DNA from 4 places in the Clostridium ljungdahlii DSM 13528 genome. Region 4 is predicted to be linked to each of the others. Evidence: riboswitches for the same ligand, from Rfam matches in the RefSeq annotation. Region 4 holds a riboswitch; each other region holds the start of a gene.
The links. A riboswitch is a leader RNA that binds a small molecule or an ion and turns the genes downstream of it on or off. The one in region 4 is predicted to bind thiamine pyrophosphate.
Positions count from the first base shown of each region.

Region 1: another riboswitch for thiamine pyrophosphate. It lies ahead of thiD (bifunctional hydroxymethylpyrimidine kinase/phosphomethylpyrimidine kinase); the one in region 4 lies ahead of thiW (energy coupling factor transporter S component ThiW).
Region 2: another riboswitch for thiamine pyrophosphate. It lies ahead of tenA (thiaminase II); the one in region 4 lies ahead of thiW (energy coupling factor transporter S component ThiW).
Region 3: another riboswitch for thiamine pyrophosphate. It lies ahead of CLJU_RS04330 (TatD family hydrolase); the one in region 4 lies ahead of thiW (energy coupling factor transporter S component ThiW).

Region 1 is NC_014328.1:3,608,242-3,611,459, forward strand. It holds gene splB (spore photoproduct lyase) at 1-869, opposite strand, end outside; gene CLJU_RS16280 (universal stress protein) at 1,081-1,494, opposite strand; TPP riboswitch at 1,717-1,818, shown strand; gene thiD (bifunctional hydroxymethylpyrimidine kinase/phosphomethylpyrimidine kinase) at 1,947-2,750, shown strand; gene thiM (hydroxyethylthiazole kinase) at 2,781-3,218, shown strand, end outside.
Region 2 is NC_014328.1:2,816,450-2,819,667, reverse strand. It holds gene CLJU_RS12530 (LysR family transcriptional regulator) at 1-539, opposite strand, end outside; gene CLJU_RS12525 (TspO/MBR family protein) at 696-1,196, shown strand; TPP riboswitch at 1,663-1,770, shown strand; gene tenA (thiaminase II) at 1,861-2,520, shown strand; gene CLJU_RS12515 (ABC transporter ATP-binding protein) at 2,525-3,218, shown strand, end outside.
Region 3 is NC_014328.1:968,551-971,768, forward strand. It holds gene CLJU_RS04325 (LTA synthase family protein) at 1-1,714, shown strand, start outside; TPP riboswitch at 1,773-1,874, shown strand; gene CLJU_RS04330 (TatD family hydrolase) at 1,938-2,672, shown strand; gene CLJU_RS04335 (ABC transporter permease) at 2,690-3,218, shown strand, end outside.
Region 4 is NC_014328.1:3,820,734-3,823,951, reverse strand. It holds gene CLJU_RS21460 (MerR family transcriptional regulator) at 1-50, shown strand, start outside; gene thiM (hydroxyethylthiazole kinase) at 98-895, opposite strand; gene thiW (energy coupling factor transporter S component ThiW) at 873-1,442, opposite strand; TPP riboswitch at 1,735-1,840, opposite strand; gene CLJU_RS17265 (GNAT family N-acetyltransferase) at 1,884-2,321, opposite strand; gene CLJU_RS17260 (MFS transporter) at 2,457-3,218, opposite strand, start outside.

The DNA.
Region 1 (3,218 bases), 210 kb from region 4:
AGCGTCGTTTTAGGAAATACCTGTAGTATGATATTTTTAGCTTTAGTTGTATATCTATGCGATATGACTTCAAATCCAATAGGATTCTTTAAATTTTTAGGCATTCTATCATATAACATGTCTAAAACTTTTTCATATTCCTGCTTCCAATTTTCATATATGAATACAGGTGCTATTATAAAACCTATAGGGTAACCTGCTTCAGCAAGTTTAAAAGCAGATTCTATTCTTTTTTCTATTGAAGCTGTATAATGCTCATATTGTTTTATTATCTTATCTGTATTTAAACTAAATCTTATTTCCGTATGACCATTATGATTTATGTTTAAAAATCCATCTATATCATTGTACTTTGTTACGAATCTAAATCTTGCAAGCTTTTGATCTCCAAAGTATTCTATACTCTTTTTAAGTGAATTGGTATAAGGCTCCACAGGAACTGGATCGGAGGTTGCAGCACCTTCAAATACAGTTATTTCAGGATTTCTTTCATCTATATATTTTTGAGCCTGTTTTAAGATGTCATCAACATTGACATGAACTCTCACAAAAGGTTTTTCCCCTAATTGTGTATTTAAATAGCAGTACTCACACTGTCCAATACATCCACTAACTAAGGGCATTTGATAATGTGCCGAAGGCTTACAACTTTGAAATTTCAAGCTTTTTTTTACACCCACAACTAAAGTTTTTTTACCTTCCCTGTACTTTTCATATATATCTTTTCCTGGCACAGCTGACATAATTCTATTTGAAGACAATTTTATTATCTCAACCTTGTCATCATTTTTAAATCTATTATATATCTCATTTCCCAGAGAATATTCTAGGGTACCTTTTTCAAAAATAACTCTATGTGGAACAAACATTAATTACACACCTTCCTGATATAGAGTTTCTAAACAAAACTCAACTTATACCTCAAGCAATTCATAGGATGCTCATTAAAGTATGTGAAAAAATCAATAAAAATATTCTAAATAAAATCATCTATAATTCCAAGTCCCAGACAAATATTTTAATATGCAGATAAAAATAGCCATAATGCTTGTACAACATTATGGCTATTTTAAACCATTTTTATTCTGGAACAATCATAACTAAAACCTGTGAATTTTTTAATACTTTACTTGTTACAGATCCGATCATTCTAGCCAAACCCTTTTTATTAGATTTAGTCATAATTATCATATCAAATTCATCACAATTTGCCTTTTTCAGTATTTCATCTGCTACACGTCCAAAAACACAATATTTTTCAGGTTTATATTCTTGAATCTTTCTTTCAGCTCTATCTAAGATGTTTTCACCTTTTTTCCTTGCCATATCTACCATGCTATTTGATACACCCGTTTCATTTACTATAACTATTTCAGATACATACATAAGAGTTAACTGTACTTCATCTCTGGAAAACAATTTTTTTAAACAGTCAAGTGAATGCATACTTCTCTCTGTTTCATCTAATGGGACTAAAATTCTTTTCTTTTCCATATCAACACATCCTATCATTTTTATTAATTTGTTTTGTAACAAAAATCTTCAATTAATGCCATTATATCACACGTACTGCAAAAACTTTTATTTGGCTGCTATTGCTAACACCCTCCCACATTCCATTTATGTACATATGGGGAGACTTAGTCAATGAAGTAAATATTAAAATTTCATATTGCAAATTTTTATCACTGTAGTAAAATTAATGTATAAAACTTAATACTTTTGTGGGGGTGCTGCAAGGCTGAGAAGAGATCTTTCTCTAACCCTTTGAACCTGATCCAGATAAAACTGGCGTAGGGAAGCAACTTACATATTTTTGATTTTAAAGGTATATGCTTTTCTGCATATACCTTTTATTTTGACCTGATGGCTGCCTACTGTAATACTCCCACTAAGTAAAATTCAATTGATATTAATTTTAAAGTTACTAAATTAGGGGGGTAAAAATGAAAAAGGTATTAACAATTGCAGGTTCTGACAGCTGTGGTGGAGCTGGTATACAAGCTGATTTAAAAACTATGAGTGCCCTTGGCGTATATGGTATGAGTGTCATAACTGCTGTTACAGCTCAAAATAGCATAGGAGTACAGGACGTAATGGATGTAACTCCTGAAATTGTAGAAGCACAAATAAGATCTATATTTGATGACATACAAGTAGATGCAGTAAAAATTGGTATGGTTTCAAACAGCAAAACCATATCTGTAATAAAGAGGCTTTTAATAGAATACAAAACTAAAAACATAGTAATTGATCCTGTAATGGTATCAAAAAGTGGTTACTTTCTCTTAAAACCTGAAGCACAAACAGCTATAAAAGATCTGACAAGCATTGCAGACGTCGTAACTCCAAATATTCCAGAAGCTGAAGTTCTGACAGAAATGAAAATAAAAAGTAGCAGCGACATGGAAAAAGCAGCTTTTAGCATAAAAGAGCTAGGTGCTAAAAACGTGCTTGTAAAAGGAGGCCACAGATGCAATGATGCCAACGACGTTCTTCTTTATGAAAACAAAATATTAAACATAGACGGTCATAGAATAGATACTAAAAACACTCATGGAACAGGATGTACCTTATCTTCTGCCATAGCCTCCTTCTTGGCTAAAGGTGAAAGTACTGACAAATCCGTATATCTTGCAAAGCAATATATAACTAAGGCTATAGAAAATTCCTTTTCCATAGGAAGTGGCGTTGGTCCCGTGGGACATTTCATTGAATTATATAAAAAAGCTGATGTAGATTTCAAATAAACAGATTTCTAATATAAAGGAGTATGAAAAATGGATAATTTAAACTTAGACAGTGTGTCAAAAGTATTAACACAGGTAAGAAATAAAGTACCTCTTGTAGATTGTATTACAAACAGTGTCACTATAAATGACTGTGCAAACATTCTATTATCTTATGGAGCTTCTCCTGCCATGTGTGAAGCTTATGATGAAGTTTTTGATTTTGTAAAAATATCTTCTGCCCTATATATAAATTTAGGAACCCTCACAAAAGAACAGGAAGCTGCAGTAATCCTAGCAAGTACCTCTGCAAAAATCCACAATATACCTGTAATACTTGACCCTGTAGCTTGTGCTGCTATACCAAGGAAAGCTCAAGTTATAAATAGAATTATGCAAGTTGGTAAAGTAGATGTTATAAAAGGAAATGTAGGTGAAATTAAATTTCTTGCAGGACAATCTTCTAACGTAAGAGGAGTAGATTCCTTA
Region 2 (3,218 bases), 1.0 Mb from region 4:
TTTGCTAAAGGAGTATCTTTGTGAACAGCTAAAACAATTTCATCTTCAGCAGCAGGAATGAAAAGAGTTTTACTATTATCTAGATTTTCTCCATACCAATAAGTTAGTGCTATATCAAAACTATTATTTTGCAATCTATGAAATAGTCGTGGTTCTTCTAGTTCTACTAAATTGATTAGAAAAGAAGGATTCTCTAATTCAAAGCGACTCATTGGAATATACAAATGAAAGTTACCAATAATAGGTAAAGAAAGTACTGTTATTTTATCTTTATATCCAGGTTGTAGTTTTTTGGACATATATTCTAAACGATAAATCTCGTCTAATGTGTGCCTAGCTTGAGGTAATAATCGTTTTCCTTCAATTGTTAATTTTACACGTCTATGTTTACGATTAAAGAGTTGAACACCTAATTCATGTTCTAATGCTTGTATTTGTTTACTAACAGAAGATTGAGTAATATTTAGCTCTAAGGCAGTTTCCATATAACTGCCAGTATCTACTACAGTTATAAAATATTTTAATTGTTCTTCTGTCATTTTACCTCACCTATTCTGCTTTTTAATTAATTATATAATAACTTGAAATTGATTACAAGTATCATTTTCACATAGGATTCTTTCACTTAATAGCTATTATATTTTTCAGAATAAAAGTCTTTTCTTTAAAATATAATAGCAGTAGGAGGTGAATTTATGTTTTGTAATATATTTAAGGTAAATGGAGAAAAACATATTGGAAAACTTATTATAAGTATTATAATTGCAGAAGGAGTCGGAGCTATTAGTGCTTTTTTAGGAATGTCTAATCAAGAAATGTACAGTCAGCTTGTTAAACCTGTGTTTTCACCACCTGGTTGGATATTCCCTATAGTGTGGATTATTTTATTTTTTCTTATGGGTACAGCTGCATATAGAATATGGATTAGAGGAAAGCAAGGAGAAGATGTTAAGAGAGCACTGGTGCTGTATGTTATTCAATTGGCATTAAATTTTATGTGGACAATTATATTTTTTAGATTTCAGTTATATGGTTTAGCTTTTCTAGAATTGATGATTTTGTTAGTATTTATTTTAATGACGACTTTTGAGTTCAGTAAAATTGATAAAACAGCAGCTTATTTAATGATACCATACATACTTTGGGTGTCATTTGCAGGTATATTAAATTATGCAATATGGATGCTAAATAAATGACATATATAATTAGGTATTACTTTGAAAATATTTAATATTTTATATATTCACTCTTGAATGTTAAAATTAATTATTTTACGTTCAGAAGTGGATTTTTGTTTTTAAAGATATGTATCAATGAATCTTACTTAGTGGGAAAAGCAGATATCCCAAATCTTTGATTTGGTGATAGTCGCTTTCGCTGTGTGCAAGCAGATATCCCAAATCTTTGATTTGATGATAGTCGCTTTCTCTTTAGAGTTTTGTTTCTCCCACTAAGTTTAGATGAATTATCTAGGGGCGTAGCTACTGTTATCTCCCACTTTGATAAAAGTGGGAGTGTTACAGTAGGTAGCCATCAGATAAAAGGATTAAACTTTGCTATAATATAACATGTGTTTAAATTTGAGACTCTTTAGCATGTTGACCAATTTTTGTTATTGTAGTAATATAAAAATTGTATATATAATGTAAAAATTAAATAGATTTAATATCCCAGGGGGGCTGGTGTTACCGGCTGAGAGTAAGAATATAATTCTTAGACCCTATACCTGATCTGGTTAATGCCAGCGTAGGAAGAGGTTTTTATGTAGTTGATAAATAAAAGGTACAAACTTCCTAAGAGGTTTGTACCTTTTATTTTAATTAATAATGTGTATGTCAGATGAAAAAGGAGAAACTTATTATGAAAACATCTATGAAATTATACGAAAGCGTAAAAGACATATGGAATTCTTACTATGAACATCCATTTGTAAAGGGAATAGGAGAGGGAAACTTAGAAATAGATAGATTCAAATTTTATATGATTCAGGATTACATATATCTTTTTGATTATGCAAAAGTGTATGCATTAGGGGTGGTAAAAGCCAGTGAAGAAAGTATAATGCAGGGGTTCTCAAAGATGGTGGACAATATATTAAATGGAGAAATGAATATTCATAGGCATTATATGAAAAAAATTGGTATTAAAAAAGAGGAAATAGAAAATGTTAAAGCTTCTATTGAAAATATTTCGTATACAAGTTATATGCTGTCTGTATCTCAAATGGGAGATTTAATGGATTTAACTACTTCTCTTTTAGCTTGTATGTGGAGTTATTATTTAATTGGTAAAAAGTTGAGTAAAATAGAGGGGTCACTGGACAACGAGTTTTACGGACAGTGGATAAAAGGATATATATCTAGTGATTATGAAAAGGAGACTAAGTGGGTGATAGATTTGTTAGATTATTTGACGGAAAATATATCGGAAAAGAAATTTAACAGGTTAAAGGAAATATTTATAAATACAAGCAAGTATGAATGTATGTTCTGGGACATGGCTTATAACAAGGGGATGTGAAATCATGCTGGAATTTAAAAATGTAAGCTTCAAATATGAGGAAGATCCTGATTTCATTATAAAAAATCTCAATTTTAATGTGGACAAAGGGGAATTTATAAGTATAGTAGGTCCTAGCGGATGTGGGAAAAGTACTGTACTTAGACTTATTTGTAAGCTGGAAAAGGCTTTTGAAGGAGATATAATTTTAAAAGATAAAAATATAAATGATTTAAAAGGTTACATAGGATACATGCCGCAAAATGATCTTCTTATACCCTGGCGAACTATACTTCAAAATGTATATCTTCCTCTTGAAGTTAAAGGTGAAAATTTGAAAGAGGCACAGGTTCAAGCAGAAAAAATGTTAAAGGATTTTGGACTTGAAAAATATAAAAATAAATACCCGAAGGATTTATCAGGAGGTATGCGGCAGAGGGCGTCTTTTGCAAGAACTCTCCTTACGGGAGCAGAAGTGCTGCTTTTGGATGAACCTTTTAGTGCATTGGATGCTATAACAAGAGTTTCTATGCAGGAATGGATCATTGATAAATGGCTAGCTTTAGATAAAACTATATTATTTATAACCCATGATGTAGAAGAAGCTCTTTTTTTATCAACTAAGATATTTGTTACATCTGAAAGCCCAATAAGAAAATTTAAAGAAATAAAAGTGCCTCTCAACTATCCAAGGACTAGAAGTATGATAGACACACCTC
Region 3 (3,218 bases), 1.8 Mb from region 4:
ATTTGTATTGGTATCCATTGCCTGCATTTTTAAAACCAGAGGTCGTGCTAGATTTTTGTATATATGTAATTGCATTATAAGTATATTCATAGTTAGTGACCTAATCTATTATAAATATTTTAAAGATATCATATCTGTATCTGTCTTGATAAGCGGATTTCAATTAAATGCAGTAAAATCTAGCGTGGCTAATTTACTGGACTTTAAAGATTTTTTATATCTTTTTGATATTGTATTTATAATTCCTTTTATAAATAGGTATTTGACAAGCCAAAATAGGAAGCTTTCTACAAAAGTTAGAGTATCAATGTTTTTAGTATTTATTTTAGTAGGTATTTTTATTGATTTCAAAAGCTTTTATGCTTTATCAAAAGAACAACCAAGACTTCTTACAACTATGTATAATAAAGTGTATATAGCAAAAAAATTGGGTACAGTAAATTATCACTGCCTGGATATTTATAATTGTGTTTTTGCTAATATAAATAGACTAACTCCCGTGTCTAAGGACAAGTTTCAGGCTATAGAGTATTTTATAGATAAAAGCAAGTCCAGTCATGAAAATTTAAATGGAATCGGACAAGGTAAAAACTTGATAATGATACAGGTAGAAGCACTTCAAGGATTTGTTATAAATTCTTCTGTAAATGGAAAGGAGATAACCCCGAATTTAAATAGATGGATATCGCGTTCGGAATATTTTGATAATTTTTACTATCAGGTGGCAGCTGGAGGAACTTCTGATGCGGAATTTATGACAAACAATTCACTTTATCCTGCATCAGCAGGTGCAGCTTATTTGCTTTACTCTGGCAATGAATACAATGCAATGCCGAAAAATTTTAAGAATAAAGGTTATTACACTGCAGCTTTACACGGATTCAGGGAAAGCTTTTGGAATAGAAATGTAATGTATAGAAAATTTGGTTTTGATAATTTTTATGGCGAAAAAAGTTATAAGCAAAATGAGTCTATAGGACTTGGTTTAAGTGATAAATCTTTTTTAACTCAATCTGTGGAGAAGTTAAAAAATATGAAAAGCCCATACTATGCTTTTTTAATAACTCTAACAAGTCATTTCCCTTATGATGATGTAAATAAATATGGGGACTTTGATGTAGGAGATTATAAAGGAAGTCTTATTGGAAATTACATGAAGGCAATACATTATACAGATGAACAGCTTGGAATGTTCTTAGATGAACTAGACAAAAATGGTACTTTAAAAAATTCAATAGTTGTACTATATGGAGATCATTATGCAATACCTAAAGATAAACAAGATCAGCTTTTTAACTTTTTGAAGACGGGTTCCAAATCTGATTTAGAGTGGGAAAAGCTTCAAAAGGTTCCTATGTTTATTCATTTCCCTGATGAATCTGTGAAAGGAGTAAACCATGTTTATGGGGGTCAGATGGACATATATCCTACGGTATGCAATTTATTTAAACTTAAGGAAGAAGACATGCTTGGTAAAGACCTCTTTAATCCTGAGAGCGAAAGAGTTACATTTAGAAATGGTTCTTTTATAGATAAAGATTGTTATTATTCTTCACAAGATGATATTTATTATGATGTAAATACGGGAAATAAAATTTCTAAAAGTGATAAACTTGAAAAAGAAGAAGATTACATATTGAATCAGCTTGGTTATTCAGATTATATTTTGAGACATAATTTAATTAAAAAACTAAATTTGGACAAGAACAAATAATATATTTACATTTATTTGGATAAGTGTTAGTATAAAAATGTAATTAATCTAAAATTATTTATAGTGCCAGGGGTGCCATTTGTGCTGAGAAAAGTGAAAACTTTAACCCTTTGAACCTGATTCGGGTAACGCCGACGTAGGAAAGCTACTTTAATATTGGATTCAAAGCACTGTTTTTATAATAGTGCTTTTTATTTTTGTTAAAGTATAGGGAGAGAATAAAATGTTTGTAGATGCGCATAATCATATGGATTTTTATAAAGACAATTTAAGTAATGCAATTGATAGTATAAATCACAGTAATATCAAAACTTTGGGATGTTCTATGGATTTAGAGAGTTATATATTTACAAAAAAATTAAGTGAATATAATAAAAATATAACTCCATGTTTTGGAATACATCCCTGGGAGGCGCATAAAAACTACAAGGATTTAGATAAGTTCGATGATTATGTAAAGGAATGTAAAATTATTGGAGAAATAGGACTTGACTACTATTGGGTTTTGGAGAAAGAAAAATATCCTTATATGAATCTAGTATTTGAATACTTTTTAGGTAAAGCTAAGAAATATGACAAAATAACAAATATTCATACTAAAGGAGCAGAAAAGGAGGTATTGGATTACATAAGAAAATATGATTTAAGAACACCTATAATTCATTGGTATAGTGGAGATTTGAATATATTGAAAAAGCTTTTGGAGTATGGGTGCTATTTTACAATAAGTGTTGATATAGGATATTCTAAACTTACAGATGAGATAGTAAAAATTCTTCCTCTAGGCAGAATTTTAACAGAAACTGATGGCCCTAATTCACTTGAATGGATAAATAAAAAATATGGATATCCATCTGAAGTTATAAATATTGTAAGAAAAATTTCTTTAATAAAGAATCTCCAGTTTGAAGAAGTTAGAGAAAAAATTTATGACAATTTTAATAAATTAAAATTATAGACTGAAGGTGCTTATATATGGAAAAAACAAAAAACATTCAAAGTAAAATATATCCTATAGCTACAATAATAATAGTTGTGATTATATGGCAGTTAACAATAAACTTAGCCCATGTTCCTCAGTATATTATTCCTTCTCCGCTGGATATTTTAAAAACTCTTGTATCAGATTTTCAAAATATAATGGAAAATACGGGAACCACATTGTACGAGTCTTTTATAGGTTTTTTTATATCTATAATATTTTCCTTTATATTAGCTATAATAATGGATAGTTTTGAAATTGTGAGAAAGTCAATATATCCTATTTTACTAATATCTCAAACTATTCCAACTATAGCAATTGCACCTTTGTTTATAATATGGTTTGGGTTTGGGGTACTTCCTAAAATAATAGTAGTGGTAATGGTATGCTTTTTTCCGATAGTTGTAAGTCTCGTAGATGGCTTTGAGAAAGTAGACAGAGATTATATAAACTTATTTAGCACTATGAAGGCCTCAAAGTTACAGACATTTTATCATCTAAAACTTCCTTATGCCATGGTGA
Region 4 (3,218 bases):
GTAAAGATACCAGGGAGTCAGCTGTTTATAACTATATGCCGGTAGAATAGGGATAACGTACTTGGTTTAGGTATGTTACCCAATTATTAAAGCTTTTTTATTTTAATTCACACTTTATTTTATTTATTATAGTGTTATCAGAAATTGTAAATAAGTTATCTATAAGATTAGTTCTAAAACTTCCTATACCGGTAACATGATGAGAAAGTTCTCCGCATATTCCCATAAGTGATACAGCTAAAATAGTAGCACCAAATATATCTAAGGAAGAAATATAACTTGCTATAAGTGCAGTAACCATACACCCTGTACCTGTTACCATTGAAAGCATTTCACAACCGTTTTTTATTAAATATGTTTTGCTGCCGTTAGTTATTACATCTACTGCACCAGTAGCTGCAATAACAGAATTTGTTCTAAGGGATAGTTTTTTTACAATTTCTATATTTTCATCAAAGTTATCCTCTGTTATCTTATCACATTCCCCTGCATCTATTCCTTTTGCATTGCTTTCTATACCACAAAGTGCTCTTATTTCAGATAAATTACCTTTGATGACGTCTGGATGACACTGAGAAATAAATTTCTTTGCATAATTAAACCTCAATTTACTGCAGCCAACACCAACAAGATCAATTACTTGGGGAATTCTTTCTTTAAAAGCCGTTTTGCCTGAAATCAACATGGATTTCATTCTAACATCGGTTATATTTCCAAGGTTAACTCCAAGTGCGTTAGAAGCAGATGTAATTTCAGAAACTTCTAGAGGATGCTCGGCCATAATAGGTTTTGCCCCAATAGCAAGCATTGCATTTGCACAATCATTTATTGAAATTGGATTTGTAATATAATGAATAAGAGGTTTTTTTATTTTAACATTGCGTTTTATTTGCAATAGGTTGTTTATCAGTGTCTGTTGATTTGTCATAGACTTTTACCCCCAAGTCTTTCTGAATCTTTATAAGCATTCCATTTTTGCTTAATGTTCCTAAAAAAATAAAGGCAATTGTTCCACCAATAATTGTAGCAGTAAAGAATAAAGGAATATAAAACATAAGTGAAAGGCCTTTTTTGCCCCAGAAATATGTCATAATAGGCGATGAGACAACAGCGCCTATAATACCTGTTCCGATAACTTCACCTAAAACTGCAAAAATCAAAGTATTCTTAGATATTCTATATAAAAATCCTGCTAAAAAAGCTCCGAAAACAGCACCTGTCAAAGCTAAAGGTGGAATTCCCATAAGAAACATTCTTATAATTCCAATACAAACAGCACAAAGCAGCGCATACCAAGGTCCAAAAAAAACTGCACATGTAATATTTATAACAGAAGACATAGGACACATTCCTTCTATACGAAGAATTGGCGAAATGACAACTCCCATTGCCACCATCATTGCCAGCATAAGTTTTTTTAATAGTTTTGAGTTTCTTTCCATAATAAAGTACCTCCATAATAATATTTATTTTCTAAATTTATCACATAGGAAATAAACATCATTATTGTAGGCATAATTTTAGAGTAACCAAATAGCAATTCCCTATATGACAAATCATATTGGTCGGTCGAAGCTCAAAAGCTTCCTCTCACCTTGAAACACAAGTTCCCTCGCTATTTAGTTGTATTTTTATTATAAAGCCCCGGGCGCTCCCCCACTGCTTTTTAAATATAAAAAATGGAACATACCTTGTAAGGCACATTCCATCTACACTCATAAAACATACAAAAACAGCATAAATTAAATATTTCCTTACGTCGGCATTATCCGAATCAAGTTATAGGTCGAAGCATATACTTCCTCTCAGCATGCTTAAGCATGCTCCCTTTTTATGAAAATCATACCATATGTCTTCCATGTATGCAAATTTTTTTTATTCTATTATAGATACTTTTTAAATCCTTTAACCACATCATTGTTATATCCAATTGATTCATAAAATTTATGAGCGTCTTTTCTCTTGAAAGCTGATACTAACATGGTAAAATAGCAGTCTTTTTTCCTGGCAAAGCTTTCAATAAAAGTCATTAGAGTCTTTCCGATTCCCATTCGTCTACAATTATTTTTTACAATTACATTTTCAACGACCATAAAGGGCTTACATTCGCCGCCAAGGTCCTGGCAAATAATACCTAATAATGAGCCAACTAAAGTATTATCACTATCTTTTGCTCCAATTAATATATAGTTTTTGTTTGAATTAATTAATGTAAACTTATCCTTGAATTTTTGCAAATTTGTTTTTTTACCTAAAAGTTCCTCATATAAATTTGATAAGTCATTTAAATCATCATATGTTATTCTAGTTATAGTAACCAAATTTATTTCACTTCCCTTTTCTAATTCTAAGTTCACATCACATTATAGTTTAGAATTTTACATTTTTTATTGCTTTTACTGCTGTAAATATTGTTTAAAATGCTTTGAAATAATATCTTATATAAGAGATAACTTTTAGAAATTTTTGCCATGTATATCTGCAGGTGACTGATTTGTTTGTATGCTTTTCTTATTATGCATTCTAAAAGCAGTGAGCAGTGCTCCGAAGGCACATACAATAGTTAGAACAATATATACATATTTCATCCCATATACGAAAATATCATCTCTTCCTGTAACATAGTCTGTTATACGATAACCTATCTTAATGCTCATAAAACTATATAGGAGGCTTGTGGAAAGTATAATTCCTATAATTTGTCCTAAGTTCCTCACAAGAGAATTGACACTGCCAGCTATTCCTAGTTCATTTTTAGGAACTGTTGACATTATGAGTGAATTATTTGAAGGTTGAAACAAGGATTGTCCTAAACCTAATACCACAATATAAATTATAATCTTTGTGATAGAAGAATATTGATTTAAAAATGATAGAAATATAAAACTTATACTCATAAGCAAAAGTCCTAAAAAACTTAAAAGCTTAGATCCTATTTTGTCTGACAAGTTTCCTGAAAACGGAGAAATCACAGCCATGACCAGTGGCTGTATCATCATTATAAGACCTGTTATACTAGAGTTTAGTTTCATTGCATCTTGAAGATAAAAAGGTATTATAATTATTGAAGCATTTAGACAAACAAATGATATAAATGCACAAAATAAGCTTAAAGAAAATACGTTGTTCTTAAAAATTTTCATTTGTATGAGAGGTTTTTCTATTTTATTTTCTAATACAATAAATACTACTACAAATAGAATAGATACAATAAATAT